2 regions of the Priestia sp. ABM2_011 genome follow, and region 1 is predicted to be linked to the other one. Evidence: riboswitches for the same ligand, from Rfam matches in the RefSeq annotation. Region 1 holds a riboswitch; the other holds the start of a gene.
What was found. Region 1 has a riboswitch for FMN ahead of ACXAE4_RS06120 (ECF transporter S component). Riboswitches for the same ligand answer to the same signal wherever they lie in the genome.
Positions count from the first base shown of each region.

Region 2: linked by a shared signal. The riboswitch ahead of ribE (riboflavin synthase) and the one ahead of ACXAE4_RS06120 (ECF transporter S component) in region 1 are both predicted to bind FMN.

Region 1 is NZ_JBSWUB010000001.1:1,133,082-1,153,531, forward strand. It holds gene lysA (diaminopimelate decarboxylase) at 1-129, shown strand, start outside; gene ACXAE4_RS06030 (DUF1002 domain-containing protein) at 177-1,052, opposite strand; gene ACXAE4_RS06035 (peptidylprolyl isomerase) at 1,442-1,876, shown strand; gene ACXAE4_RS06040 (GNAT family N-acetyltransferase) at 2,121-2,474, shown strand; gene ACXAE4_RS06045 (DUF309 domain-containing protein) at 2,550-3,071, opposite strand; gene ACXAE4_RS06050 (YjcZ family sporulation protein) at 3,204-3,302, opposite strand; gene ACXAE4_RS06055 (segregation/condensation protein A) at 3,501-4,256, shown strand; gene scpB (SMC-Scp complex subunit ScpB) at 4,253-4,825, shown strand; gene ACXAE4_RS06065 (D-alanyl-D-alanine carboxypeptidase family protein) at 4,943-6,091, shown strand; gene ACXAE4_RS06070 (nucleoside recognition domain-containing protein) at 6,084-6,683, shown strand; gene ACXAE4_RS06075 (spore maturation protein) at 6,680-7,213, shown strand; gene ACXAE4_RS06080 (pseudouridine synthase) at 7,300-8,025, shown strand; gene resA (thiol-disulfide oxidoreductase ResA) at 8,224-8,745, shown strand; gene resB (cytochrome c biogenesis protein ResB) at 8,758-10,380, shown strand; gene ccsB (c-type cytochrome biogenesis protein CcsB) at 10,392-11,570, shown strand; gene ACXAE4_RS06100 (response regulator transcription factor) at 11,899-12,615, shown strand; gene ACXAE4_RS06105 (ATP-binding protein) at 12,615-14,387, shown strand; gene ACXAE4_RS06110 (peptidoglycan DD-metalloendopeptidase family protein) at 14,559-15,248, shown strand; gene serA (phosphoglycerate dehydrogenase) at 15,280-16,854, opposite strand; FMN riboswitch at 17,154-17,297, shown strand; gene ACXAE4_RS06120 (ECF transporter S component) at 17,452-18,027, shown strand; gene ACXAE4_RS06125 (ferredoxin) at 18,109-18,357, opposite strand; gene ACXAE4_RS06130 (YpbB family protein) at 18,615-19,664, shown strand; gene ACXAE4_RS06135 (RecQ family ATP-dependent DNA helicase) at 19,688-20,450, shown strand, end outside.
Region 2 is NZ_JBSWUB010000001.1:4,005,583-4,015,768, forward strand. It holds gene ptsP (phosphoenolpyruvate--protein phosphotransferase) at 1-1,205, opposite strand, end outside; gene ACXAE4_RS21330 (phosphocarrier protein HPr) at 1,205-1,471, opposite strand; gene ptsG (glucose-specific PTS transporter subunit IIBC) at 1,490-3,544, opposite strand; gene glcT (glucose PTS transporter transcription antiterminator GlcT) at 3,815-4,663, opposite strand; gene ACXAE4_RS21345 (hypothetical protein) at 4,795-5,667, opposite strand; gene ribH (6,7-dimethyl-8-ribityllumazine synthase) at 6,050-6,520, opposite strand; gene ACXAE4_RS21355 (bifunctional 3,4-dihydroxy-2-butanone-4-phosphate synthase/GTP cyclohydrolase II) at 6,612-7,805, opposite strand; gene ribE (riboflavin synthase) at 7,822-8,481, opposite strand; FMN riboswitch at 8,760-8,910, opposite strand; gene ACXAE4_RS21365 (YkvI family membrane protein) at 9,017-10,051, opposite strand.

The DNA of each region.
Region 1 (20,450 bases):
TATAACCGTTTGCCAAAGCCAGCTGTCGTGTTCGTAGAAGATGGAGAAGCACAGCTAGTCGTAAAACGCGAAACGTATGAAGACATTGTAAAAAATGACGTGAAATACAAAGTGACGGTAAAAAAGTAACGAGTGATTAACGTAAAAAAAGAGCCTCTTGTTCAAGAGGCTCTTTTTTATGAGAATAACGATTTAATAGCATCAATAATATCAACAAAGAATTGCTTTAATTTATCAAGAAATGATTGGCCTTCTTCTGACTGAAGAAATGTTGTTACTTTTTCCTTTGTCGCAGAAAGCTGGTCTTTTACTTGGTTCCAATCGATGTTCATATCTTTTAACCGATTGAAAAAGTCAACCAGTGTATTAAGCTCTGAATCTGTTAATTTAATACCTAAATCATCAGCCACGCGCTGAATTAACGTGCGTAAATCGTCCTTTGTTTGAGGATTTTCTTTAGCAATTTCTTCTTTAATCGTTGCCATAAACTGCGCTGCTTTTTCTTTACCGATTTTTTCACCAAGTTCAGATGTTTGGACCATCTCTTCGTTGGCTGCTTTTTTTACTTCTTCTGGGATTTTTTGATCTGTTTGAACTTCATATGCTTTCATAATACCTGTTAAAGCGGCTGTACCAGATACTTCAAATGGAGCAGTAATCTGGATTTTTGCATCTTTAACGCCGGCGGTCATTAAAGCATTAATATACATGTCATCTGTAATACCATTAATATTTTGAGTTGATACGCTTAAACCAGAATCTTTTGAGCCAAGGGTAATACTAGAAGATGAAATAGCACGATATCCAATAGTAGCCTTTGGAATAAAGTCACCTAAGTATTCATGCTCTTCTTGGTTTGTCACGGTTACTGTTTGAGCATTGCTTGGTGCATCAAGGTCATTTAATACCTGTTGCTTCTGAGAGCTGGTTAAGTCCTGACCTAATGTAATAATCACATCGCCCGGAGCAGCATCTGCAAAACTTTTTAAGGGTGCGGTTAGGAATAGAAGAAGACCTAATGTCACCATCATTGCTTTTATCGTTAATTTCAAACCTTTTTCCTCCTTTAATCCCATACTTGCCCTATTATAATACGGGCAGGTCTGAAGTAACAGAGTCAATTCATCATTTTCCCATAAATCAGTCTAGAGGCGTAGATTTCTATATAAAATGAAATCTATGTATCTCCATCACTGTATTAGACGGATGATACTATAAAAAGTTTCATCTCACAACTATTATTTTTTATTTAGAGCCCTACGAGAAGAAAGTTAAAAAGTGCATTCATTGAATTCATGAGCTTGTTTGTAGTAGAATAGAGTGAGTTTATAAATGTAAGTGTTCTGCCTCTAGGTGGCATTTACAACTTTTACGTTTTGCCGCTTTGACGGGGAAGATAGAGCCTGTAGCGGTACTAATACATATATTGGAGGTCATTTATATGAAAAAAGCAAGTATTTTAATGGAAAATGGTGAAAAAATTCTAATCGATTTATTTCCGAACGAAGCACCAGGAACAGTAGAAAACTTTGAAAAGTTAGCTAATGAAGGATTCTACAACGGCGTAACGTTCCACCGCGTTATCCCTGGATTTGTTTCTCAAGGAGGAGACCCAACTGGTACAGGTGCTGGCGGCCCTGGCTATTCAATTAAATGTGAAACAGAAGGAAACCCTCACAAACACGAAGCGGGTTCTCTATCAATGGCGCATGCTGGTAAAGACACAGGCGGCAGTCAGTTCTTTCTTGTTCATGAGCCACAGCCTCATTTGAACGGTGTTCACACTGTATTTGGAAAAGTAACAGAAGGACTTGATACAGTGTTGAAAATGAAAAATGGCGACGTAATGAAAGAAGTAAAAGTCTGGGAAGAATAAGAGCATACTGCTATAAATGGATATCAGCTAATAAAACGTCATAACAACCTTTTACAGGGGGTTACGGCGTTTTTTCTTCGCGCAACAGCTCAAAAAGCGTAATAGATTAGGTTTCTCATACACGCGTGACATATGACAAGCTTTTGTGTAATATTGCTATTTACTTATAAATTTTGTATGATAAAAGCAGTAAAAAACGCAGCGCATTAATTTGTAGGAAAGTTTGAGGACGAGGGAGAATCGTATGCTTATTCGCTATAAACGAAACTATGAAAAAATTGCCATGGGTCTTCTATCGTTTGTACCTACGGAAAAAGATTTAAAAAAACTTCAACAAACGATGAAAGAATATGAGCAAAACGAACATTGGCAGCTGTATCTTTGGAAGCAAGAAGAAGATATTATTGGAATTGTTGGCATTTCCATGCTCGATAAAAGTTTGATTGAGGTTCAACACGTCAGTGTAAACCCTTCACACCGCCAACAGGGCATTGGCAAAAAAATGATTAAAGCTCTTAAAGAAATGTATACGACTGCACAAATTAAGCCGAGTGAAATCATCGCTCCTTTTTATGAAAAGTGTCAGGCGGATGAATAAAGAAAAGCATGATTAGTTGAGGTGCGAAAGCGTCTTTCACATCTTAGTCATCATAAAACAACAGGTAGCTTCTAGCTACCTGTTGTTTTGTTTTGCCAATAAGTTCGCTTGTCTTTCCGCAATCACACCTGAACGATCTCGCGTACTGTGACGATGAACAATCGCATCATTTTGTAGATTAGAAGCTGATAACCAGACAAGCTGTTTATCAGTGCTTCTTTGTTTGCAAGCTCGTAATAATGCTGGATCTTCAATAGGTAAGTTAATGCTTTTATATGGCTGATAGGTATCGATTAAAGCTAATTGTTTGCGAAGAAGTTTAAGCAGTGAAGGATAATTAAGTCCAAGCTGTGCAATATTTTCTTCTTCCTTCGTTAAAATTGCCAGCGCCTTTTGCATCGTTCTTTTGGCTCCCGCGAAATTTTGACGTCGATGATGATAGAGTGAAACAGCAATTTGAATAAGGCCAACCCAAATAATATTGCGGTGTCCTCTTTCGTCTTTTTTCCAGTGTTCTTCTAGCAGTTCATGGCATTCAAAGTAATCCCGGTCGCCATGAAAATGAACTAAATAATCAATATAGGCTTGTGAATACAATCTTGTTCCCTCCTGGTAAGACTCTATATGTAGTGTATCACAAAAATTAGCTATTCATCAGCGCTGTGCCTTTAAAGAGACAAACGTGCTCAAGGTATGGCGAACACGTTTGTTTTTATTCAATATGTGTGGTTAGAAGCGTAAGCAAGAACAACCAACAATAATTAATAAAATAAACAGTACAACAATTAAAGCGAAACCGCTACCGTATCCACAAGATTTTTCACCCATGCGAGTTCCTCCTTCAGCCATTTGAAAATGTTATTACCTTGACATCATATGTATGTTTAAACTTTTTGTATGGGCAAATGACCTATTTTTACGTTAATTTGTATTGGACATGTGTCTATAATCCTCTATACTAATGATAGTAACGTTATATAAAGCAGCAGAAATGATAAGCAATTGAAAAGTGTTGGTGAGATAAAAGTGGAGTACAGTGTAAAAGTAGATGCGTTTGAAGGACCTTTAGATCTTCTTCTGCATTTAATTAACCGATTTGAAATTGATATTTACGATATCCCAGTAGCGACAATTACTGAGCAATATATGATGTTTATACATACAATGAATGAGCTTCAGCTAGACGTTGCCAGTGAGTATCTAGTCATGGCAGCAACTTTGCTTCAAATTAAAAGTAAAATGCTTCTGCCTACGTATGAAGAAGATATGGATGAAATTGAAATGGTCGATGAAGAATATCCGCGTGAAGAATTGATGCAGCGCTTAATTGAATATCGAAAGTTTAAAGAAGCGGCAGTAGAGCTTCAAAAGCTGGAAGAAGACCAAAGTCATGTGTATACAAAACCTCCAAGTAATGTGCAAATAAATGCAGAAGAACGTACGCAGCCTCAGGACGAAGGGTTGGATATATCACTGTATGATATGCTAAGTGCTTTTCAAAAGTTAATGAAACGAAAGCAAAACAAAAAGCCTATGCAGACGAAAATAGCAAGACAAGATATTCCAATTGACAAGCGCATGAGTGAAATTGTGAATGAATTAAAAGCCTTTAAAGGGAAAAAAAGTTTTTATCAGCTGTTTCCTTATCAAGAGCGTGATCATATTGTTGTAACGTTTTTAGCTGTGCTGGAATTAATGAAAGAAAATGAAATCGTTGTGGAACAGCAGCACAATCTAGACGAGCTTTATGTATCGTATCGAGAAAGGAATGAAGAGGAATGACAACGAATAATCTACAGGCTATTATTGAGAGCTTACTTTTTGTTTCTGGTGATGAAGGTCTGTCTATTAGCCGGTTAGCTGAGATTATAGAAAAGCCTCATGAAGACATTCAAGGTGCTTTGGAAAGCTTAGAGCAAGAGTGTAAGTTAAGAGGAGTTACACTTGTTGAAATAGGCGGGGCCTATCAGCTTGTTACAAAAAAAGAGCATGCACCATATATTGAGAAGCTCGTAGAAGCTCCTGCTAATCAATCATTGTCACAAGCAGCGCTTGAAACGTTAGCTATTGTAGCTTATAAGCAGCCAATTACAAGAGCTGAAATCGAAGAGATTCGCGGAGTGAAAACGGAAAGACCTCTTCAAACTTTAATTGGAAAGGTTCTGTTAAAAGAAGTGGGACGAGCGGAAGGCGCAGGGCGTGCCATCTTATACGGAACGACAAAAGAATTTTTAGGCTATTTTGGGCTTAAAAGTATCGAAGAGCTGCCGCCGCTTCCAGAAGATTTGTTACAAGAAGGAACCGATCAAGAGGCAGATTTATTTTTTCAATCGTTTCAAGAAATGAAGTGAAACCGTAAAAGAACATAGAGTTTTTCTATGTTCTTTTTTGTATGGACAAATCTTTTCATTCATAACCAAAAAAGACGAGCATAAACTTGTACAAACAGGTAGAGGGACGGGGATGACATGAAAAGAAGCAAAAAAAGTATCATCTATCTATTTATTGTATTGCTATGTCTCAGCGGTTGGCCTTCCGTATCATCTGCAGCAGGGAGTGTAAGTGCTCATAGTGCTATTTTGATGGAACAGAAGTCAGGAAGAGTGTTATACGCTAAAAATGCAGATCAAGTTAGCCGAATTGCTAGCATCACAAAAATTATGACAGCAATACTGGCGATTGAATCTGGCAAAATAAATAAAAAAGTTACCGTTAGCCACAACGCAGTTGGCGTTGAAGGTTCTTCTGTGTATTTAGTTGAAGGTGAAAAAATAAAATTAAAAGATTTAGTGTATGGCTTGATGCTTCGCTCAGGTAATGATGCTGCTGTAGCTATCGCAGAAGCCGTTGGAGGAAGCGAAGATGGATTTGTTTATTTGATGAATAAAAAAGCAGAAGAAATTGGCATGACGAATACAACATTTCAAAATCCGCATGGATTAGACGATCATGAAAATCATCGCTCAACAGCGCACGATATGGCTCTGCTTATGCGCTATGCAATGAATAATAAAATTTTCAAAGAGATTTCAGGAACAAAAGTCTATCGAATGAAGCACCCTGAAGAGAAATGGGATCGAGTGTGGAAAAACAAAAATAAACTGCTGACAACACTATATGCATACTGTACTGGCGGAAAAACAGGATATACAAAATTAGCAAAACGAACGCTTGTGACAACTGCTACAAAAGATGGAATGGATTTAATCGCCGTAACGATAAATGCGCCAGATGATTGGAACGATCACATTTCCATGTATGAAAATGCATTTGATAAATATGATATGACCAGTTTAGCTGCAAAAGGCGAATTGGCAGATATAAAAGATTCTTTCTATAAAGATCAGTTGTATATTAAACGAAATGTCGTCTATCCTCTTACAAAGAAAGAACAGAGCTCTGTAGAAGTGAAAACAACGTTAATTCAGCCTAAAAAGCAGTGGGAAGAAACAGGGAAAGTTCCTAATGTTGTAGGGAAGCTCGATATTTATAGAAGTGGAGAAACGATTGACAGTGTTCCTATTTATTTCGAAAAGCAGGCCGAGCAGCAAGAAGGTTTCTTTAATCGAGTGAAGCGATTAATGTTTATTCAGTCTGGAGCCAAAACAGATGGTTAATATTATTTGGATGCTGCTGACCATTATCGGAATTGTTTTTGCAATTATAAATGGGAAAATTGGTGATGTAAACAAAGCAATTTTTCAAGGAGCAGGCGAAGCGGTGACCATCAGCATTGGATTAATCAGCGTGCTGGTCTTTTGGTTAGGTATGATGAATATTGCTCAAAGTGCAGGGCTTCTCGACAAGTTAGCGAAACTATTTCGACCCATTATTACTAGACTTTTCCCTGATGTTCCAAAAGATCATCCGGCCTTAGGATACATATTGTCCAATATGATGGCGAATATGTTTGGGCTGGGGAATGCGGCAACTCCTCTTGGTATTAAAGCGATGGAGCAGCTTAAAAAACTGAACGGCGACAGAGACGAAGCAAGCCGTTCTATGATCACACTTTTAGCACTTAACACAACCAGTTTAACGCTTATACCGACCACAGTTATTGCCATTCGAATTACGTATAACTCGGCTAATCCTACTGAAATTGTGGGTACTACGCTTTTAGCAACTGTTGTAGCTACGATAGGAGCTATCATCATCGATCGCTTCTTTTATTATCGACGTACGCGAAAAGGAGGAAAACGAAAATGACGATGCTTAATCAAGTATCATTGATGTTTATTCCTCTTATCGTAGGCTGTATTTTACTTTATGGAACCTACAAAAAAATTCCTACGTATGAAAAGTTTGTAGAGGGAGGGAAAGACGGATTACAAATTGCTTTTTCCATCATTCCTTACTTAGTCGGCATGTTAGTGAGCATCTCTATTTTTCGAGCTTCAGGAGCCCTTGATTTTTTCTTATCTGTTTTAAAACCTATGCTGCAAGCAGTCGGCGTTCCGGCTGAAATTGTACCTTTAGCTCTTATTAAACCGATATCTGGAACGGCTGCCCTTGGTATCACAACGGATCTAATTTCTACATATGGACCTGATTCTTTTATCGGTCGTTTGGCATCGACCATGCAGGGAAGTACAGATACCACGTTTTATATTTTAACGGTTTATTTCGGAGCAGTAGGTATTAAAAAAATGGGAGATGCGCTGAAGGTTGGTTTACTGGCGGATTTGGTAGGGATTATTGCATCAGTTGTGATCGTAATCCTTGTATTTGGCCGGTAAGAAATCGAAAATTCTACCTCTGTGTGGCAAATAGACTTGTGTATTACTTCGTAAACAAGTAAGATGTTACAAGAGGTGAAGTGTTAATGGAACGATTACAAAAAGTGATTGCTCACGCAGGTGTAGCATCAAGACGTAAAGCTGAAGAATTAATCGGCCAAGGCCGAGTGAAAGTAAATGGAAAAGTTGTAAAAGAATTGGGCACGAAAGTAGGTCCTAACGATAAAATTGAAGTAGACGAAGTGCCGGTAGAAAGCGAAGCGCCCGTTTATTTTATGCTATACAAACCAAGAGGCGTGATTTCAGCTGCTAACGACGACAAAGGAAGAAAAACAGTCGTTGACTTCTTTCCGCATGTAGAAGAAAGAATTTACCCGATTGGACGTCTGGACTATGATACGTCGGGTCTACTTCTTTTAACAAATGATGGTGAATTTGCTAATCAGCTAATGCACCCGAAATTTGAAGTGGATAAAGTGTATGTAGCTAAAATTAAAGGAATCCCAAGTCGTGAAAGCATCAGACAGCTGCAACGCGGAGTGATGCTTGAAGACGGAAAAACAGCACCAGCTCGTGCAAAAGTTCTTTCCATTGATAAAAGCAAGCAGACGGCGATTGTAGAACTGACGATTCACGAAGGGAAAAATCGTCAAGTACGTCGCATGTTCGATGCAATCGGACATTCTGTATTAAAGTTAAAACGTGAGCGCTACGGACCTTTAGACTTACGCGGATTAAATGCAGGAGAAGCACGCGAGCTTACGGCTCATGAAGTCAAACAATTATATTCAATGTCTCAAACAGGTAAGTAATTTTCACTTACCTGTTTTTTTTATGAAAAATGTCGTGAATTAGAAAATCAAGCAAGGTTTTTTGAAAAAATGTCGAACTTGTAGAATGAGAGGAAGACTTCACAGAAACGTCGAAATATTATCGGAAAGCCACTACCAAAAAAATGATATAATGGTAGAAAAAAAGCGTATTGAAAGCGGTTAAAAGGAGTTCGTGCTATGAAAAAAAAGCGCTTGATTATTCGAACAGTTATATTAGCAGTTTTACTGTGCGCGGTTGGATATACCCTTTATGCTCAATTTTTTGCTGATAAACAAAAGGTATCGGTAGGAGATGAGGCACCTGACTTTATATTAAGAGATATTAATGGAGAAACTCATCAGCTATCAGATTACAAAGGCAAAGGAGTTTTTTTGAATTTTTGGGGAACATGGTGCAAGCCCTGTAAACAAGAGATGCCGGCGATGGAAAAGCAGTATGCAGCATATAAAAAGCAAGGCGTTGAAATTTTAGCTGTTAACGTTGCAGAAACGAATATAGCGGTAGAGCAGTTTGCTAAACAGTATGGGCTATCTTTTCCAATTTTGATGGATAAAGATTCACAAGTGTTGGGTGCGTACGGGATAGATCCTCTTCCGACTACGTTTTTAATTGATAAAAACGGAAAGATTGTAGACAGCTTTATTGGCGGATTAGAAGAATCTAAAATAAAAGAATATATGGAAGAAATTAAACCATAGGGAGTGTTGACAATGAAACACGTAAAATGTGAATGTGGACACGTTAACCCGCATGGTACGATTTTGTGTGAAGCCTGTGGTAAACCAATTGCAGAAGAAACAACTGAAAAATTAGTAGATATGCGTTATGAAGGAAGCGCAAGGCGATCGCAAACGTACAATAAAACAGTTATCGATAAAATATGGAATTTTTTCTCTTCTGTAAAGGTAGGCATTTGGATCATTATTGTGACGCTTGTTGCGTCTGCAGTCGGAACCATTTATCCTCAAGAAGCTTACATACCTCCTAATGTGACAGCAGGTGAGTATTATCAAAAGGAATATGGATGGACAGGAGAGCTTTATTATAAGTTAGGTTTTCATCATCTCTATGAATCGTGGTGGTACTTGCTTTTAATTGCTGCTTTAGGAATGTCGTTAGTCATTTGCAGTTTAGATCGAGTAGTGCCTTTGTACCGAGCTCTAAAAAAGCAGAGTGTAACAAAACATCCAAACTTCTTAAAGAGACAGCGTTTATACAGCACTTCATCATCGTGGACGGATCAAGATTATGAACATGTAAAAAGCATGCTGAAAAAAAGAAGATACTCTATTCGCGAAGAAAAGGGCAATCTGCTGGCTGAAAAAGGACGCTTCTCAAGATGGGGTCCATACGTTAATCATATCGGTCTCATTATCTTTTTACTAGGTGCTATGCTTAGATTTGTACCAGGTATGTATATAGATGAAGTTCTTTGGATCCGTGAAGGTGAAACAAAAGTTATTCCTGGGACGAACGGAGAGTATTTTTTGAAAAACCATCGTTTTACTGTGGAAACGTATGATAAAGATAGCGAAAGCGCCGTGTTTCAAGAAGCAATTGATCGTGCAGGGAATAATAAAGTAGCCAAAAAATATGAAGCGGATGTTAGTCTGTATAAGCGCGAAGGAAAGCTTATACCGGGAGCATATTCAAAGCTAAAGAAAATAAAAGATTCAGAGATTCGTGTGAATCAGCCGCTTAAGTTTGAAGGATATGCCATGTACCAAGTGGACTTCAAGTTAAATGAGTTTAGCTCTATGTCTTTCCATTTAACAGATAAAAATGCAAATAAAAACGTTGGTTCACTTACAGTAGATTTACATAATCCAAAAGCAACATATGATTTAAAAAACGGATATAAAGTCAAGCTCATGAGCTACTTTCCAGACTTTTTCTTTGATGATGAAGGAAACCCAAATACAAAAACAAGAGTGCCTAACAACCCGGCTTTTGTATTTAAAATGATTACGCCTCAGCATAAAAAAGGCGAAGTTGCTTTTGTTGGAATTAGAGAGAACTTGGAACCGCTAGGAAATAACGATTATAAAATGACCTTTGCTGGTGTGGAAACGAAAAATGTAACGGGATTAACCGTTCGCAGAGACTATACGCTTTGGTTTTTAGGGATTGGCGGAGCCATCTTTATGATTGGTGTGATTCAAGGGATGTATTGGAATCATCGCCGCATGTGGATTCAAAAAGTCAATAATGAGATATGGTTGGCCGCACATACAAATAAAAACTGGTATGGTCTTAAAAAAGAATTAAATGGTTTATTAGAATCCACATCCCTCACACAGCTGAAGGACCAAAATGATAAAGAAACAAAATAGGAGGAAAAAGCATGGATTACGCGAGTATAAGTAGTAATTTACTGTATGTGGCGTTTATTGCTTATTTAGTTGCAACCTTTTTTTTCGGAGGAGCTATTCGAGATAAGCGAGCAGCTCAAAAGAAAACAAAGTGGGCAACGTTTGGAATTGCGGTTACCATCATCGGTTTTATTGCACAGATTGGCTATTTCATTACAAGATGGATTGCATCAGGCCACGCTCCTGTTAGTAATTTATTTGAATTTACGACGTTTTTTGGCATGATGCTTGTTGGCGCATTTATTGTTATTTACTTTATTTATCGTCTTAGCATGCTTGGACTTTTTGCCTTGCCGGTGGCTCTTTTAATCATTGCTTATGCAAGCATGTTTCCAACTGAAATTACGCCGCTGATACCAGCTCTCCAGACGAATTGGCTGCATATTCACGTTACAACCGCAGCTACGGGTGAAGCCGTGCTTTCCATTAGCTTTGTTGCAGGATTGATTTATTTAATCAAAACAATTGATCAATCCAAGCGAAATAAAAAAGCATTTTGGCTGGAATTCATCCTGTATACGCTTATTAGTACGCTTGGGTTTGTAGCGGTGACGCTGGCTTTTAATGCGGCTCACTACGAGTCATCATTTAATTGGGTTAATAAAAGTGGCGAACAAGAGCAAGTCGTATATCATATGGTTCCGCTAGTGGGGCCTCATCAAAGTGAGTGGACAGACGGGAACGACATAAAGCCGCTTGTTGATATGCCGGCTATTATCAATGCTAAAAAATTAAATACGGTTATTTGGTCGTTAGCCGGTGGGTTTGTCTTATATTGGCTGATTCGTCTTATTTTACGGAAGCGAATTGGAGCCGCACTGCAGCCGCTTGTGAAGCAGGTAAACAGCGACTTGCTTGATGAAGTAAGCTACAGAGCAGTGGCGATTGGATTTCCTATTTTTACATTAGGAGCACTTATTTTCGCTATGATTTGGGCTCAGATGGCCTGGACGCGCTTTTGGGGATGGGACCCCAAAGAGGTGTGGGCGCTGATCACCTTTTTATTTTATGCCGCTTTTCTTCATCTTCGGCTGTCTAAAGGATGGCACGGTGAAAAATCAGCTTGGCTGGCAGTTGGCGGATTTGCCATCATCATGTTCAACTTAGTGGCCGTGAACCTAGTTATTGCAGGTTTACATTCATATGCGTAACCTTTAAAAATAGAATAGAGGCTGAAATAAAGATATTTTAGTTGAAGAAGATCCGAACGATGAGTTGAGATTCTTGATGGAGAATCACATTTGTTCGGATTTTTTTATTTGCATGGTGAACGGAGGCTTCATATATGTAGTTGCTTCTAGCTCCTGTATTTTATTTGTCCATCTGTAGATTGGATGGATTTCGATATGTCTCAACCTCTTTTTTGAGGAAAAAAGCTATTTTTCATAAAGGTGTTCACGAATTGTCACATTGTTTGGGTAACATAAGTAGAACTCGCCGGTTTTTTTTTGTACACTAAGACTAGGAGGTTGAAAATACATGCAAAACGAACAAAGATTACTGCTAGTAGACGATGAAGATCGCATTAGACGATTGTTAAAAATGTACTTAGAAAAAGAAGGATACATCATTGAAGAAGCAGCCGACGGGCATGAAGCAATCGAAAAAGCGTTACACATAGATTATGATTTGATTGTATTAGATTTAATGATGCCTGGCATAGACGGTATTGAGGTCTGTAAACAAATTCGCGAGAAAAAAGCAACTCCTATTATCATGCTTACAGCTAAAGGTGAAGAAGTAAACAGAGTCCAAGGGTTTGAAGTAGGTACAGATGATTACATCGTTAAGCCGTTTAGCCCAAGAGAAGTGGTTCTTCGCGTAAAAGCACTGCTTCGACGTTCTTCTCAAGCAACGTTTATTCAGCCAGAAACGAGCGTGAAAAACCTTATTGTCTTTGATCACTTAACGATTGATAATGATGCACATCGCGTTACAGCAGACGGAAAAGAAGTTAATTTAACTCCAAAAGAATATGAATTATTATGCTACCTTGCAAAAACGCCAGATAAAGTATACGACAGAGAGCAGCTGCTGCGTGAAGTGTGGCATTATGATTTCTTTGGAGATCTTCGTACGGTAGATACGCACGTCAAGCGTTTGCGTGAAAAGTTAAATCGCGTATCGTCACAAGCGGCGAAAATGATCGTAACCGTTTGGGGAGTAGGGTATAAATTTGAGGTTGAAAATAACTGATGTTTTGGAGAAGTGTAGTTGGTAAACTATGGTTTACTATCCTATTGCTCGTTACGCTTGTTTTATTTATTTTGACCATTTTACTGCTTCAGTTTTTTGAAAATTATCATGTTGTAGACGCAGAAAACCGTTTAACTAAAACGGCTGCTAAAATCTCTACCATTGTGCAGGAAACAGAGGATGAAAAGCTAGGACTATCCATTGCTCGTGAACTTGCAGATGAAGCAAGTGTAGTTATTGTTCAAGATAAAGATTTCTATTGGCATTCCACACATCCTGATAAAGAAAATAAGAAAGCTATTTCGGCCATTGTTAAACAAAACGATCAGCTAAATCAAGTGGTTGAAAAAGGTAAAGTAATACGGGAAAAAATGTACATGACCACAAAGAAAGACACGAGTGATGAGCCTTTAATGTTTGTTGTCGGTGTACCTTTAATGAAAGATAATAAACCGACAGGCGGCGTTTATCTGTATCAATCTCTTTCTGAAATTGAAGAGCCCGCTCAATATACGACTAAGTTCATTTTATTGGCTGCAGGTATTGCTATTATTTTAACTACTATCTTTGCTTTTTTCTTATCTACTCGAATTACAGCACCTCTTAGAAAAATGAGGCAGGCGGCATTTGAAGTAACAAAAGGGAACTTTGATACAAAAGTACCTATTTTAACTCACGATGAAATTGGAGAGTTAGCGATTGCTTTTAATCAAATGGGCAGGCAGTTAAAGTTTAATCTCAATGCGCTCAATCAGGAAAAAGAACAGCTTTCAAGTATTTTAAGCAGTATGGCAGACGGTGTTATTACGTTTAGTAGAGACGGATCGATTTTAATTACCAATCCCCCAGCGGAGCATTTTCTTCAGACTTGGTATTACGAGCAGGATGTGAACAACCAGCAGGTGCCTGAGCTTCCAGCAAACGTCGTGCATTTGTTTCAAACGGTAGTAGAGACTGAAACGGAGCGAAGTGCAGAGTTGAAAATTCAAGGGAAAACGTGGGTCATTTTAATGTCACCGCTCTATAATCAAACGAAAATCCGCGGTGCTGTAGCTGTACTGCGAGACATGTCTGAAGAGCGTAAACTTGATAAATCGAGAAAAGATTTTATTGCAAACGTGTCTCATGAATTGCGTACACCTATTTCTATGCTTCAAGGTTATAGTGAAGCTATTATTGACGATATTGCAAGTACGGATGAAGAAAAGAAAGAAATTGCACAGGTGATTTATGATGAATCACTCCGTATGGGCCGGCTTGTAAATGAACTTTTAGATTTAGCGCGAATGGAAGCGGGACATGTGCAGCTTCACTTAGAATCTGTAGCAATGGTTGAATTTACAGAACGTGTTTTGCGCAAGTTTCAAGGGTTAGCTAAAGAAAAACATATTAAACTGTCTCTTAATGGAAAAATAGAAGATGAATTTGAAGCGATGATTGATTCAGACCGTATGGAACAAGTGCTGACAAACTTAATTGATAATGCCATTCGTCATACGGATGACTACGGAGAAGTAAAGCTGCATCTTGATAAAAGTCAATCCGAAATCCATCTTTCTGTTCAAGATACGGGAGCAGGGATTCCAAAAGAAGATCTTCCGTTTGTATTCGAGCGATTTTATAAAGCTGATAAAGCCAGAACGAGAGGAAAGTCAGGAACTGGTCTTGGGCTTGCGATCGCTAAAAATATCGTGGAGGCACACCAAGGGATTATTGCGGTTGAAAGTGAATTAAATGAAGGAACAACTTTCTTTATCAAACTGCCAAAGTAAACACATGCTAAATAACAGTTTGTCTTCGGCTGAAATATTAAGAATAGCAAAGAGATGTGATTCATTGGAGAATCACATCTCTTTATTTTTTCTATAAACAAGTCTAAAAGAGAAGGAATTGGCATATAGTATGTTTTGTGTGCAATGATCTACATAGGAGGTTCTTTCTTCATGATTGACGTGTTAAGAAGAATATTGGTTGTATTAGTGATGGGATTGTGTATAGGTCTTTTATTTTTGGGCGGGCAAATGGTAAAGGCAGAAGAGAAGCAGTGGGAGTGGCCGGTTGAAGGAGTCTTAACTGATATATTTGGTTCTCGTCACGCCAAACACTTTGGAATCGATATAGCAGCACCTGTTGGTACACAGGTGTATGCTGTTGCAAAAGGAGTGGTGAGCCGCTCTTATTATTCAAATACATACGGGCAAGTTGTTTTTATCAAACAAACGAATGGATACGAAACGGTCTATGCTCATCTAGAGAAACGACTTGTTGCAGAAGGGAATTCTGTAGCCGCAGGTCAAAACATTGGATGGGTTGGCAATACAGGACGATCTTCAGGTGCACATTTGCATTTTGAAGTTCATCAAGGAAGTTGGAATCCGGATAAAACCAATGCGGTAAACCCACTCGCCAAATTGGACAAGCAAAAACTATCGGCATACGTAAAAAACGATTTAGCTGCCACGGTTTTTCAGCAGTTACATCAGGCTTCTGATAACTGTATTCTTATCCATCAAGGAGATACATTATCTGAACTTGCGGCCAAATATGAAGTCGATGTGGAGCAGCTAAGAAAGTGGAATCATTTAGAGAACACCGCTTTAAATGCAGGACAAGTGTTAAAAATAAGTCCATAAAAAAAGAGCCGTTAAGGCTCTTTTTTCAATGTCACAACTCAATGCGCTGTATGGTCACGATTTCGCTTGTTTGTTTTAATGAAGTGATGACAGAATCATCTAAAAGTTTATCAAACGTGAGCATCATAATGGCTTCGCCGCCTTTTTGCTTACGTCCCACTTGCATGGTAGCAATGTTAATACGTAAATCTCCAAGTACTTTCCCTACATTTCCAATAACTCCGGGCTGATCACTGTGACGGATATAAAGAAGATGTCCTTCTGGATAAAAGTCAATATCAAACGAATCAATATTAACAATTCGAGGTCCATATCCTGCTATATAAGTGCCCGTAATGGTAAATGTACGCTGTTCGCCTGTTACTGTAACGTCAATTATATTAGAATATCCTTGCGTATCTTCCGATGTTTTTTCACCAAATGTAATTCCTCGTTCTTTGGCAATCATAGAAGCATTGACTTCGTTAACAGGTGAGTCAATACGATGGGTTAAAAAGCCTGATAACAAGCTCCGTGTAATATAAGTGGTTTCTAAATCCGTCACTGTACCTCCGTAGGAGATCGAGATATGCTGAACGGGTTCTCGCATGCATTGAGATAAAATAGCTCCCATTTGTTTAGTAAGGCTCGTAAACGGCTGAATTTTTTCAAAAACTTCTTTAGAAAGCGTTGGTAAATTAATGGATGAACTTACAGGATTACCTTCTAGAAAACGCAGAACGTCATGTGCCACGTCTTCAGCAACGTTAAGCTGGGCTTCTTTTGTAGAAGCTCCTAAATGGGGAGTTGTAATAACTTGATCAAAATGTAACAAAGGGTTATCAATCGGCGGTTCAACTTCAAATACGTCAATAGCTGCACCTTGAACATGGCCAATTTCTAAATAATGAACTAAGGCTTTTTCATCAATGATCCCGCCGCGTGCGCAGTTTAATAAAAATACACCCTTCTTTGTTTTGGCTAATGTTTCATGATTGAGCAATCCCTTGGTTTCTTTCGTAAGCGGAGTGTGTACGGTAATTACATCCGCTGCTGCTAGTAATTCATCCAGGGATAATAGTTCTACGCCTAGCTTTTCAGCTCGGGAAGAGGTTAAAAAAGGATCGTAAACGTGAACGCTCATATTGAAGGCTTTTGCGCGTTTAGCAAGCTCTGAGCCAATTCTTCCAAATCCGATAATGCCCAGGTGTTTGCGATTAAGCTCTGTTCCAACAAATGCTGAGCGGTTCCATTCGCGCGCTTTGACTGAAGCATTTCCTTGGGGGATATGCCGAAACAAGCTAGCCATCATAGCAAATGTATGTTCCGCCGTTGAAATGGTATTTCCGTTCGGCGCGTTAATAACGACAACCCCTCGTTTGGTTGAGGCTTCAATATCAATATTATCGACACCTACTCCAGCGCGAGCAACAATTTTTAAATTCGGCATTTTTGCCAGCAAATCCTCTGTAACCGTCGTAGCACTCCGTACTAAAAGCGCATCGTACGTATGCAAATCATTCTCAACTTCTTCAACTTTTTTTCGCGTAAGATTCACATGAGGAGCTTCAAGTAGTGGAGCAAGACCTTCATTGCTAATTGAATCAGCTACTAATACGTTATACATGACGTGAACATCTCCCTTGGATTTTACTATCATCAAATATTTGATAATTTACCATGTTAAAAAAATTCTGTCAATTATATTTTTTAAACTTTACAATTAGTTATCAAATACACAATTGTAAACGTAAAATTGAAACTATAAATATGTCATAATGCTGTTGGTTATGCACTTATTTCCTTATTTTACATATAAAACAGTAATGAAGTTTATAAAAGACATCAATTTAATAGGAATTAAAAAAACTTCTTTATTTACTTTTAATTCGAGATAACATATAATAAATTCATAATTAAATATTGATCTATCTTCGGGGCAGGGTGAAATTCCCGACCGGCGGTAAAAAAACAAATTGTTTTGAGCCCGCGAGCTTATATGTAATACATACGAGCAGATTTGGTGAAATTCCAAAGCCGACAGTACAGTCTGGATGGGAGAAGGTGGAGGTTCAGCGTTCAAAACCTAATGTGATGAACGTTTATTAAATATGCCTGCCATGTCTCCTCTCAACGAATCATTTGTTGGGAGGTTTTTGCGTGGGGATATGAAGTTGAACCTTTCTTCTTTGAAGAGTGGATCACAAAGAAGGAGAGAGGCAAGATGCAACAAAGTAAGAAAACTCAAAAGCTGGTTATACTAGGAATGTTAAGCAGTATTGCTTACATTTTAATGATGATTAATTTTCCGATTCCTGGATTACCTCCGTTTTTAACAATTGATTTTAGCGAAATTCCTGCACTCGTAGCAGCACTTGTATTTGGACCTATGGCTGCTGTTATAGTAGAAGGAATAAAAAATTTATTGAATTATTTAATTCAAGGAAGTGCTACAGGGGTTCCGGTTGGTCAAGTGGCGAACTTTGTAGCTGGTTTACTGTTCGTTCTTCCTGTATCATATATGTTCCGTCGATTTAAAACAGCTAAAGGCGTAACGATAGGTTTGGTTACGGGTACGGTTGTAATGACGGTACTCATGGCTGTCTTAAATTATTATGTCTTTTTACCGGCGTATACAATCTTCTTACAATCGCCAGAAATGTCTAGTGAACAAGCGCGTCAATATATCGTTGCAGGTATTTTGCCGTTTAACTTAATAAAAGGAGCAGCAACAGGGGTTATTTTTGTCTTATTGTTTTCAAAAATGAAGCAATGGATCACGCGCCGCGTTGCTGTTTAATTCAATCGCTCTCCCGGGGAGAGCGATTTTTATATAAAAAAAAACCTGCAGCATGTACTATACTACAGGTTTGTTCAATACTTATTCGAATTTATTAGCATCGCCTTCGAATTTTTCATCCGCTACGCGAATTGAATCCGTAGGGCAGCCTTCCATTGCATCCATCATATCATCTTCTAGATCTTCTGGAATTTCTACTACACCTTGGTTATCATCTAATGTTACGAATGCAATACCTTCATCATCATAATCATAAATGTCTGGTGCTGCTGCTCCGCAAGCGCCGCATGCGATGCAAGTATCTTTATCAACAATTGTATATTTTGGCATAACAAGACCTCCTGTAAAGTGTTCGAAAATTTCTTATTATATAATCTCTTCGCGAATCAAGAGTGAAATTTCTCCTTATTCATTGTAAAATGATTTATAAAACTTTTCAATAGAAAAGTCACTGAGAATGCTTATCAAATCAAGGTTTCTTCACTTATCCAAACGTTTTGATACATAAAGGAAAGAGCTAAAAAGCCTTTATCTCACATGCTATTGGTCACTTTTGGTACAATGAATGAGAAAGGAAGTTGACACCTTTGAATTATATTCAAGTTAGCATTTTATTTTGTATAAAACAGTTAAAAGGTGAGCGAACCGCCTATGGTATTTATCATTTATTAACAGGTAAAAAGTCAGCGCAAACAATTCAAGACGGAAAAATTTTTGGAATCTCTTTTCTTTTTCAGTCATTTCTTTACTTAGATAAACGGTCTTTTGAAACCTGCGTTGCATATTTAAAAGAACAGCAGTATATCGAAGAAACTGAAAATCAAAAGTATGTGATGACAGATAAGGGACGAACACGCCTTGAAGATGAACTGACGGCTCGGCCCTTTCATCCAGCTTTAGACGGATGGAAATTCGCAAGCAGTACTCAATTATTTTTAGCAAGAATCACTTTGTTCATTCAGACCTTATCCAACCTACAGTATTTTCAAAAAGGGTTTTTACCCATTTCCAAAAATCCTGAGGTCATTCAATGGGTCAAAACGTATATTATGTCTCAAAAGCAAACGCGTCAAGAGTTAGCCGCCGAGCTATTCAAAGAGCTCCGAACGTGCTTGAAAGATTGTACGGAACGGGATGCGTCTCTTTTTGTTTTGCAACTGACTGGATACGAAAGAGTAGGCTTTACAAAAAATCAGTTAGCATATCAATATGAACTCGATGAGCATTATGTGCATATTCAACTTTTAGGGGTTATTCATCATATCATTGAAAAAGTGAGTCAAAATAATGAAAGCTTTCATGTACTTTCTTCTTTTTTGCATGATCTATATTTAGAATTGCCTTTGACAAGCTCGACGTTAAAAACGTATAGCTGGCTTCAAAAAGGAAAGACGCTTGAAGAAATTGCTTATATAAGGCGTTTAAAAGAAAGTACAATTGAAGATCATATTGCAGAATTAGCTCTGTTTGTTCCATCTTTTTCAATCGATGCATACGTATCGCCTAAGCAGCAGGAAGAAATTATCTCGGCTTTTGAAAGTTTGCGTACAAATAAATTAAAGGCGATAAAGGAAGAAGTAAAAGACGACGTTACCTATTTTCAGATTCGTCTCGTATTAGCAAAACATTTTACCTGATACTAAAAAAAGTGGTGTTTGATGTGAAGATAGAACAACTTCTACAGAAACAATTTGGCTATAGCCAATTTCGACTAGGACAAAAAGAGATTATTCAAGATATTTTAACAGGTCATAATGTGTTAGCGGTTCTTCCTACAGGAACAGGGAAATCATTGTGCTATCAGCTCCCCGCTTATGTGTTGAACCGACCGGTGCTGATTGTATCTCCTTTAATTTCACTGATGGAAGATCAAGTTCAACAACTAAAGGCAAGTGGAGAAAAGAGAGTTATTGCCTTAAATAGTTTCCTACAACAAGAAGAAAAAAGACGGGCGCTAAAAGATTTAGCTTTTTATCGTTTTATTTATGCATCTCCTGAAATTTTGCAAAACGCTGTTGTGGTAGAAGCATTAAAACAGGCAAAGGTAGGCCTTTTCGTTGTGGACGAGGCGCACTGTATTTCTCAGTGGGGACATGATTTCCGTTTGGATTATCTTCAGTTAGGAGATATATGGAAGGAACTTGGCAGTCCGCTATGTCTGGCACTAACAGGAACTGCGACCAGGGAAGTAGTGGAAGATATTAAGCGCTACTTATTGCTGCCTGCTGTCAACGAGCACATCTATTCCATGAATCGAAGTAATATTGCGATGAAAGTTGATTTTGTTGCAAGTATTGAAGAGAAAAAAGAGAAGTTGCTGATGTACGTTAGTGAACTGCAAAGTCCAGGAATTATCTATTGTTCCAGCCGATCTTGGACAGAAGCATTAACACAGCTTCTAAAGGAAAATGGGATACAGCGAG
Region 2 (10,186 bases), 2.9 Mb from region 1:
TGACGGAACTCATCAACAGTAGCGATCATAGGAAACATAATTTTCAGATTACCGTATACGCTTGCACGTAGAAGCGCACGAAGCTGTGTACGGAACATGTCTTGCATCTCTAGACATAAGCGAATGGCACGGAATCCTAAGAATGGGTTCATTTCTTTTGGTAGATTTAAATAAGGAAGCTCTTTGTCTCCACCAATATCAAGAGTACGAACAACCACTGGTTTGCCTTCCATACGTTCAAGAACTGTTTTATAAGAAGTAAACTGCTCTTCTTCTGTCGGAAGCTCTTCGCGGCCCATATATAAGAATTCTGTACGATAAAGGCCAACGCCTTCCCCGCCGTTTTCTAATACGCCTTTTACATCTTCTGGTGTACCAATGTTAGCTGCAAGTTCAACGTGATGATCATCAGCTGAAACCGTTTTTTCATTTACAAGCTTAGCCCACTCAGCTTTTTGTTCTGCATACTCAGCGGCTTTTTTCTCGTAAGCTTTTACTGTTTCTTCGCTTGGATCAACGATAACTTCGCCATCTAAACCATCAACAATTACTAATACGCCGTTTTGAATGTCTTCCATAACTGTTTTTGTACCTACAACAGCTGGGATTTCCATTGAACGCGCCATAATTGCTGAGTGAGAAGTACGTCCGCCAATATCTGTTGTAAATCCTTTTACGAACTTACGATTTAACTGTGCTGTATCAGACGGCGTTAAATCTTCTGCGATAATGACAACTTCTTCTGAGATTAAGCTTGGATTTGAAACGTTTACACCTAAAAGATGAGCTAATACACGTTTTGTTACGTCACGGATATCAGCAGCACGTTCTTTCATATATTCATTGTCCATTGACTCAAACATATTAATAAACATTGCCGCTACTTCATCAAGTGCATGTTCAGCGTTTACATTTTCATTCGTAATTTTATCTTTAATTGGATTAATAAGTTCAGGATCGCTTAGAACTAATAAGTGAGCTTCAAAGATTTCTGCTTTGTCATCTCCAAGTTCTTTACGAGCGTGCTCTCTAATAATTTCAAGTTCTGATTTTGATTTTTCTAGCGCAGCTTCTAGACGTGCTACTTCTGCTTCAACTTCAGTTACTGATTTTTTTTCAACGGTTAATTCTGGATTTTCTAGACGAAATGCTTTAGCAATAGCAATGCCGCTAGAAGCGGCAATGCCTTGAATTTCCTTTGTCATTATTCGCCTAATCCTTCTTTGCTCATTGTATCTTCAAGAGCAGCAAGTGCATCTGCTTCGTCAGAACCTTCTGCAGAGATAGTGATTGTAGCGCCTTTTTGAATACCTAAAGACATAACGCCCATGATTGATTTTAAGTTTACAGTTTTACCGTTGAATTCTAAGTTGATGTCAGAATCAAATTTGCTTGCTGCTTGTACTAAAGTTGTTGCTGGACGTGCGTGAATTCCTGAGTCTGCTGTTACTGTAAATGTTTTTTGTGCCATGTTAAATCAATCTCCTTTTTACTTTGAAATGTTAATAATATTTGCTTCTTGTTGAGAAACTTGGCCCTGCTTTAAGATATCAATTTTTTCATCAGCTTGTAAATTCGTGAAAATGATCGGCGTAATCGTCGATGGCGCATTTTCTTTTACAAAGTCTAAATCAATTTTCAATAGAGGCTGTCCTTTTTTCACTTCATCGCCTTGGGCAACTAAAGCTTCAAAACCTTCGCCTTTTAAATTAACTGTATCAATACCAACGTGAATTAAAATTTCACGTCCAGTCGTTGATTCAATACCTAAAGCATGTTTCGTCGGGAATAAGTTTACTATTTTTCCGTCCACTGGTGCAACTACTGTGCCTGTTTTCGGAATAATCGCAAAACCGTCACCCATTAATTTTTGTGAAAATACCTGATCTGGTACTTCCGATAAAGGTACCAATTCTCCCTCAATCGGTGAAACAATATCATTACCATTATCGCTTCCTACTTCAGATGTTGCAACAGGTTTTTCAATTGTTTTTGTCTCTTCTTTTGTGACAACCGGTGTTTTGCCATTCATAATGTCTTGAATTTGACCTTTTAACGTGTCAGATTTCGGACCGAAAATAGCTTGAATATTGTTACCAACTTCAAGAACACCAGCTGCTCCAAGTTTTTTCAAGCGGTTTTTATCAACGTTACCCACATCATCTACTGAAACACGTAAACGCGTAATACAAGCATCTAAATGTGTAATGTTTTCTTTACCGCCAAGTGCAGCCAAAATATTTGTCGGAAGCTCTGCTGCTTCTACTTTTACATCTTCTTCTCCTTCTTCTTTATCTTCACGACCCGGTGTTTTTAAGTTAAATTTACGGATTGCAAAGCGGAAACCGAAGTAGTAGATAACTGCTAGAACTAAACCTACTGGAATAACTAGCCACCATGCTGTGCGGTTTTGCATAACTCCAAATAGAACGTAATCGATAACCCCACCTGAGAATGTCATACCGATTTTAACATTTAATAATTGCATAACCATAAACGACAAACCAGCAAATACTGCGTGAATCGCAAATAATACTGGTGCTACGAATAAGAACGAGAACTCAAGCGGCTCTGTAATACCCGTTAAGAAAGATGTTAAAGCAGCTGAACCCATGATACCAGCTACATATTTTTTGTTTTCAGGACGCGCTTCGTGATAAATCGCAAGAGCGGCTGCTGGCAATCCGAACATCATGAACGGGAATTTACCAACTTGGAATGTTCCTGCTGTTAAAGGCACGCCATCTGCTAATTGAGCAAAGAAAATCTTTTGGTCACCATGAATATGTTGACCTGCTTTATTGACATAATCACCAAACTCAAACCAGAACGGAGAGTAGAAGATGTGATGAAGTCCAAATGGAATTAATGAACGTTCAATTAATCCAAATACAAACGCTGATAAAGTTGGGTTTGCATCAATCATGTTGGTAGAGAAAGCATTTAATCCGCTTTGAATTGGCGGCCAAATGAAAATCATAATAACACCTAAAAGAATTGAAAATACCCCAGTAATAATTGGTACAAATCGTTTTCCTGCAAAGAACCCTAAGTAAGATGGTAATTCAATATTGAAATAACGATTATACATGGATGAAGCTAAAATACCTACTATGATACCCCCGAATACACCCGTAGCTAACGTAGGAATTCCTAAGATGCTAGTGTAAGCTGGATTAGCACCCATTTTGTCAGGATCTAGTTGTCCTGTAGCAACTAAGATTGTGCTCATCGTTTTGTTCATAATTAAGTAACCTACGATTGCAGCAATACCTGCTACACCGTCACCACCGGCTAAACCAACGGCAACACCAACGGCAAACAATAGCGATAAGTTGTCAAATACGATTTGACCCGCCTGCGACAAAACATTTGAAACTAATTGAACCCAGTCTGCACCAAGTGCCGGTACTGCATCCAACAATGTAGGGTTTTGAAGCGCTGTCCCTACTCCAAGTAAAATCCCTGCTGCCGGTAAAATCGCAACCGGTAGCATAAGCGCTTTTCCGACTTTTTGTAATACTCCAAAAAGTTTTTTAAACATGGCGCTTACCTCCTTTTATATATTTAGTGTGCAACAAGCTATTTATTTGATACGTGAATCATTAACGCGCTTTCATAAAACGCTTTCTTTAACTAGAAAACTCATTACATCTCCTGGTGTTATGAGGCGAAGTCTTCAATGATTGCGCTTTCTTATAACAAAAAAAGGCATGAGGAAAAAGAAACGACAAATGGATACACTCATCCAATTACACATCGCTTCATTTCTCACTCATGCCTGATCGTATCAGTAACACGTATTGAAATGATTTTATAAATCCGTTTTTGTTATAAGTCGCTGCAAATGCATCGTTAAGTAAACTGCTTCTGCTTCATACACAGGTAAATGTAACGCTTGCTGCATTACTTTTATCACTTTCCAAGACACATTGTAACACAGAGGATATTCTTCTTTCAATAGCAAAGCAATTTTTTTTGGCTCTTCTATTTTTTCTCCTGTTTTTACTCGATCAATGGCAAAATGTAAATGACGAATCAATCTCATATAGTGTACAGATTCTTTGTCTACCTGCAGATGAAGCGATTCTTCAATCACATTAATAATCGTTTGAATAAGCTGCGAGTCTTGATTCACTTCCAGCAGATTTTTTTCAGTCAGCGCGCTGTGAATATGTAGCGCAATAAAACCAATCTCTCCTACTGGAAGCTTCACGCCTATTTTACGACTAATAATTTCTACCACTTCAGATGCGATCGTGTATTCCTCTGGATATAAGGCTTTTGTTTCAAGTAAAAATGGATTTTTAAGCCCCATTCCCTGCTGAAAACGTTTTATCGCAAACGCGATATGATCCGTCAATGAAATGTGTATATGCTCATTCAAAGGAATGTTAACACGCTTTTGAATGTGCGTTACAATATCATTCATCATTTCAATCACGTCTTCATCCACCTGAGCTAAAAGCTGCTTGTACTGTTCTTGCTCTTCTTCACTCTTTAACAAAAACATTTTCTCCACGGCTTTTGCATCGATTTCATCGCCTTTTTTCTTATTGAACCCTATTCCTTTCCCAATTAGCACAACTTCATCATAGGTAAGGTGTTTAGCAATTAAAACATTATTATTAAGTACCTTTTCTACAAAAAAGGACTCTTTCACGAATCCTTCACTCCCCTGTTTCGGCTTTCTATTATTTGCTTTCCTATCTTACAAATAATACGCATAACCGTCAATTCATTTTTCTTTGTTTCAAATATTATTGAACTAAACTATTTGAGTTACGTATTATCTTAGTAGTTCTTTGCTGGAAACGCAACGTCTTTTTTGCTCGTCCCATAACAATTTTTCATAATAAAGTTTTGAAGCATAACGCTCAGAATGAATACACCCGCTTGTAAAAGCGTAAAAAGAACAAGTGAAGTGGTAATAGATACCAGTAAAATCCCATAGTGAATTAGTAAAATATCTACTATACGCAGCCCCGCTATAATGATCCCAGCTCCAATAAAAAATTCTTTGACTACACTCCAAACGAGGAGAATCGTAACAATACAAACATAAATCATCGTTGCATTTACGGAATCATGAGTAGCCGACGCAAACCATCCCGTATAAAACCAATTATTATGAAAGTATGCTAACAGCAGAAACATAATAGTAGAAGTAATGGCGAGCATTCCCAGAAAAAATGTAGCGTAATGCACAAATGTCATATACCGTTCTGTTAGCCATACATACCAAATCTTTGAAATACTAAAGCCTATAGTCATTAAAACGCCTGTATAAATTGTTTTCCACCAGTGATGTGTATAAATATCCCAGTGTAAAAATAATTCTTCAATCCCCATAAACATAGCCGAAATGATTAAAATATAGCGGAATTTTAATTGATAAGCAGCTACCACCATAGCCATGATTGGAAAAGCAAACGTTTGAGAAGTTAAGGACCCAAACAAATTATCAAAATATTCATTGGTCATAAAATCAGGATCGTACTCGTAACTTTCAAACAACACAAATACAACATACTCTAGTACATAAGCCATTCCAATGATAAAAAAAAGCAAAACGACTAGCCTTTTATCTTTTTTACGTATGAATACTGTAAGCAAAACGGCTGTGCTGATAATAATCAATGCAAAAAAAGCAGTATAATGAGGCATAGACGTCTCCCTTTTACGACCTAATTATTACTTAGAGTAAGACGTTTTAGCTAAATTATACATAGCTAGCTGCTATTCAAAAGAGATTGAGACATACTACATCAATCCAATCTAAAGGCGAACAAATCGGATACATGAGATAGTATGGATCGCTTGCTGCACTGCAGGTGATTTCCCTGCAAGTCTTCGCTTTCCCTACAGGAGCCTTCGCCCTGCTCTCCACTCAACAGTTAGAAGCCTACATACAGGAAACCTACGTTGTAATGTAACCCTAACCATGAAAAAATCCGAACGATTCATCGTTCGGATCTTCTTTCAACTACCATACTTTTGTTTCAGCCTCTTTTAACTCTTTAGTTTACAAAAACTGGAATGACCTCTATTATCCTTCAATCATTTTTGAAAGGTTAGCCATTTCGATAGCTGATGCTGCAGCTTCCCATCCTTTGTTTCCTGCTTTTGTTCCTGCACGTTCAATTGCTTGCTCAATTGTTTCAGTTGTTAATACACCAAAGATAATTGGTACGCCTGTTTGTAAGCTTTGAGATGCAACGCCTTTTGCTACTTCATTACATACAAAATCAAAGTGTGGAGTAGCTCCTCGAATAACCGTTCCTAGCGTAATAACCGCGTCATATTTTTTAGATTCAGCTAATTTTTTAGCGATTAATGGAATTTCATAAGCGCCCGGTACCCAAGCCACGTCTACATCTTCATCAGCTACGCCGTGACGTTTAAGCGCATCTTCTGCTCCACTAAGTAAACGCCCCGTAATAAATTCATTAAAACGCCCTACCACGATTCCGATTTTTAATCCTGTGCCAACTAAATTTCCTTCATATAAATGATTCATCTCTTGTTCCTCCTGCTAGTAGTAATATATAGTTATTTACATTTCTTTTCATGAATTAGCTTCATTTGTTATAACGAAAAAAAGTGTAAACTTATAAATGTAATAAATGACCTAGTTTTTTAGCTTTGGTATCTAAGTATTTTTTATTGGCATCCACTGCCGGCATTTGAAGAGGCACTCTCTCTACCACTTCAAGGTCGTAGCCTTTTAGCCCAGTAATTTTGCGAGGATTGTTCGTTAAAAGCTTCATTTGTTTGACTCCAAGGTCCTTTAAGATTTGAGCACCGATTCCATACTCTCGTAAATCCGCAGCAAACCCGAGTTTTTCATTCGCTTCTACGGTATCGTATCCTTCTTCCTGCAGCTTATATGCTCTTAGCTTATTTAATAAGCCAATACCTCTGCCCTCTTGACGCATATACAGCAGAATGCCGCGTCCTTCTTCTTCAATTTGCGTAAGAGCTGCGTGAAGCTGAGGACCGCAGTCACAGCGCTCAGAGCCAAACACATCTCCAGTCAAGCACTCGGAGTGAACCCGCACGAGAACGGGGCTATTATGATCGATATCACCCTTGATAAGAGCCACATGTTCTTTATTATCAAGTTTATTTGTATATCCTACAGCCTTAAAATCACCAAATGCCGTAGGTAAGCTTACTTCTACTTCACGGCTAATCAGCTGGTCATGTTTGCGGCGGTAGGCAATCAAATCTTTTATTGTAATCATTTTTAAATCAAATTGCTCTGCAATCTTTGTTAAATCCGGTACGCGTGCCATTGTTCCATCTTCATTCATGATTTCACAAATAACACCCGCAGGCTTTCCTCCTGCTAACACGGCTAAATCAACAGCGGCCTCTGTATGACCCGCACGCTGCAGAACGCCCCCGTCTTTTGCAATCAACGGAAAAATGTGTCCTGGTCGTTGGAAATCACTTGCTACCGTTGCTTCATTTACAAGAGCCATAACGGTAGCAGAACGTTCGTACGCACTGATACCTGTTGTACTTGAAATATGATCAATACTTACTGTAAATGCTGTTCCATGTACATCCGTATTGTTCACTACCATCGGGTGAAGATTCAATTTATGCGCAATTTCTTCATTAACAGGTGTACAAATTAATCCTCTTCCATGAGTAGCCATAAAGTTAATAACCTCAGGCGTCGTTTTTTCGGCTAATGCAATAAAATCTCCTTCATTTTCTCGATCTTCATCGTCGCATACAATAACCACTTTTCCCTTTTTTAACTCTTCAATGGCTTCTTCTACTTTATGAAACATCTCTTTCACCCCACTGTTAATTTGTAAAACCATGCTGCTGCAATAAATCCTTCATATTACCTGACCGATTCGAGGCGCCAGGAGTTGACTTGTTAGCCATCATCTGATGCATATATTTAGCTAACATATCGCATTCAATATTCACCTTGTCTCCTCGCTGTTTGTCTCCCACGACTGTGTGAAGCACCGTATGAGGAATAAGAGAAATAGTAAATGATTGATTGCTGACATCAAAAATAGTAAGACTTGTTCCGTCTACAGAAACAGATCCTTTTAACATCATAAATTCACGAAGTTCAGGATCCACTTGAATTTCATAATAAAAGGCATTTCCTTTACGTGTTTTGCTTACAATGGTTCCAATTCCATCAACGTGTCCGCTGACGAAATGCCCTCCAAACCGGCCATTTGCAGCCATCGCCCGTTCTAAGTTAACACGTGATCCAACGGTTAGAAGCTGCAGGGTACTTGCTTTAATCGTCTCCGGCATGACGTCGACCGTAAATTCATTTTGAGAGTAAGCCGTTACGGTTAAACAAACGCCGTTAACTGAAATACTGTCCCCTAAGTTCACATCTTCTAACACGGTCTTCGCATCAATCGTAAGAACAATTGCTTCTGTAGCCTTTTGAATCCGTTTTATTTTTCCAATTTCTTCAATAATACCTGTGAACATTTTCTTCACCTGCTTTGGCGCTATTCCAACTTCTTATGCCGTTTTGAAATAGCAGCTGCTTTTTTTTCATATTTATCTTTCCCCCAACCACTGAAAATAAAAAAGCCCCTTGAACAAATGTCCAAGGGGTCGGCTGAGCTGAATCAGTTTTATCTATGCAAAATTCCGCTAATTGTATACGAAATAAACAGTTATGTTTTGTGTACAAAAACAAGGGTAGCTTTAAAAAAGGCAAACCTGTCCCTTATTAATACAACACAAAAAAACAACTGTGCTTCCTGATCCTTCTCCCATCCAGACTTTTACTGTCGGCTCTAGATTTTAACTAGATCCACCGCTAACATACATCGTATGAAAACGGGTCACGGGCTTAAAAGCATATGCTTTATCACCGCCGGTTGGGACTTACACCCGACCCCGAAGGATAATATATTCGACTGCTAGAGTCTTATTTGTTTTACATTATAGCAAAGTAAAATCGACTTGTCACATCATTTAACTTCGTTTTTCACATCTGTTCTGCAAAATCCAGCTTTTAGCTTATTTTTTCTTTTTTAATACATAGCATCCATACAAAAGCTAGTCCAATATAGCCAAATATCGGATACAAAAACTCAAGAAGCTGAGCATATCCAAATTGCCCGATAATAAAGCATGCCAAGATAATAAACGCAAAAGCTTGTTTGTCATTCAGGGGAAGAAATGATTGAAGCTGTTTAGCGATTCCAAATACATTTCCAATCAATGTAGTAAAAATCTCACCTAACACAACTACCGTAAATAAAACATTCACCCACGCTGAGATATTTTTAACAACGGCACTCATCGGAATATCAAGTTGAAATGAATAAGGCAAATTGGAAAGGGCAAGATGAGTAGAAACAAGCATAAACGTAAGTACACATCCTCCTATTACGGCCCCTTTTTTGATCACGCTCTTATCTTTCACGGAGCTTCCTAATGGAACTAAAACGGCCTGAGCCAAAGCTAGATTTAGGGAAATATATAAAAAGGGACTAACCGCCCACTTCCACTGTGTGACGAGCGTTAAGTCTGGCTTCGTTTGAATCAGTGAGAAATAGCTGACATTTGGCACAAAGATGATAAAAGCAAATGAAAGCATCATCGGCACAACAAGAGAATTAACCATTAAAATACCGTTAATTCCTCTTGCGATAAATATATAAGTTAAAACAATTGTACAAATCATCCCAACAGGAGGCCACAGCCCGAACTGTTCTTTTCCTATTGCCCCCGTACTCGCTAGCATGACTGAAGTTACTCCAAATAAAATGACGATCATTACACCGTTTACCGCTTTTCCAAGTACATCACCAAATAAATATGTATTAAGCTGCTGATAAGAAGAAGCCCCAATTGCGTGCGAAAGCAGCATCATTTTCGAACCTAGCCAAATAAAAAACAAGCCGCTGACCAAAATTCCAACCATTCCAAGTTCCCCGTACTGTGTAAAAAATTGAACAATTTCCTTGCCTGTTGCAAAACCGGCTCCTACAACGGTGCCTACATACGTAGCAGCAACCTGCAGCGTGAGTTTCCACCTTTTCATGCCCATCACCCTTCTACCCTTCATAGTTCACTATATGTAGAAACGGTTAAAAAAAGACGAGCCTTTTATATGTAAATCCTCGCCTCACCCGGTGCTGTTCCTTTTTCGTTTTTTTATTTCCTTCTTGTTTTTTTC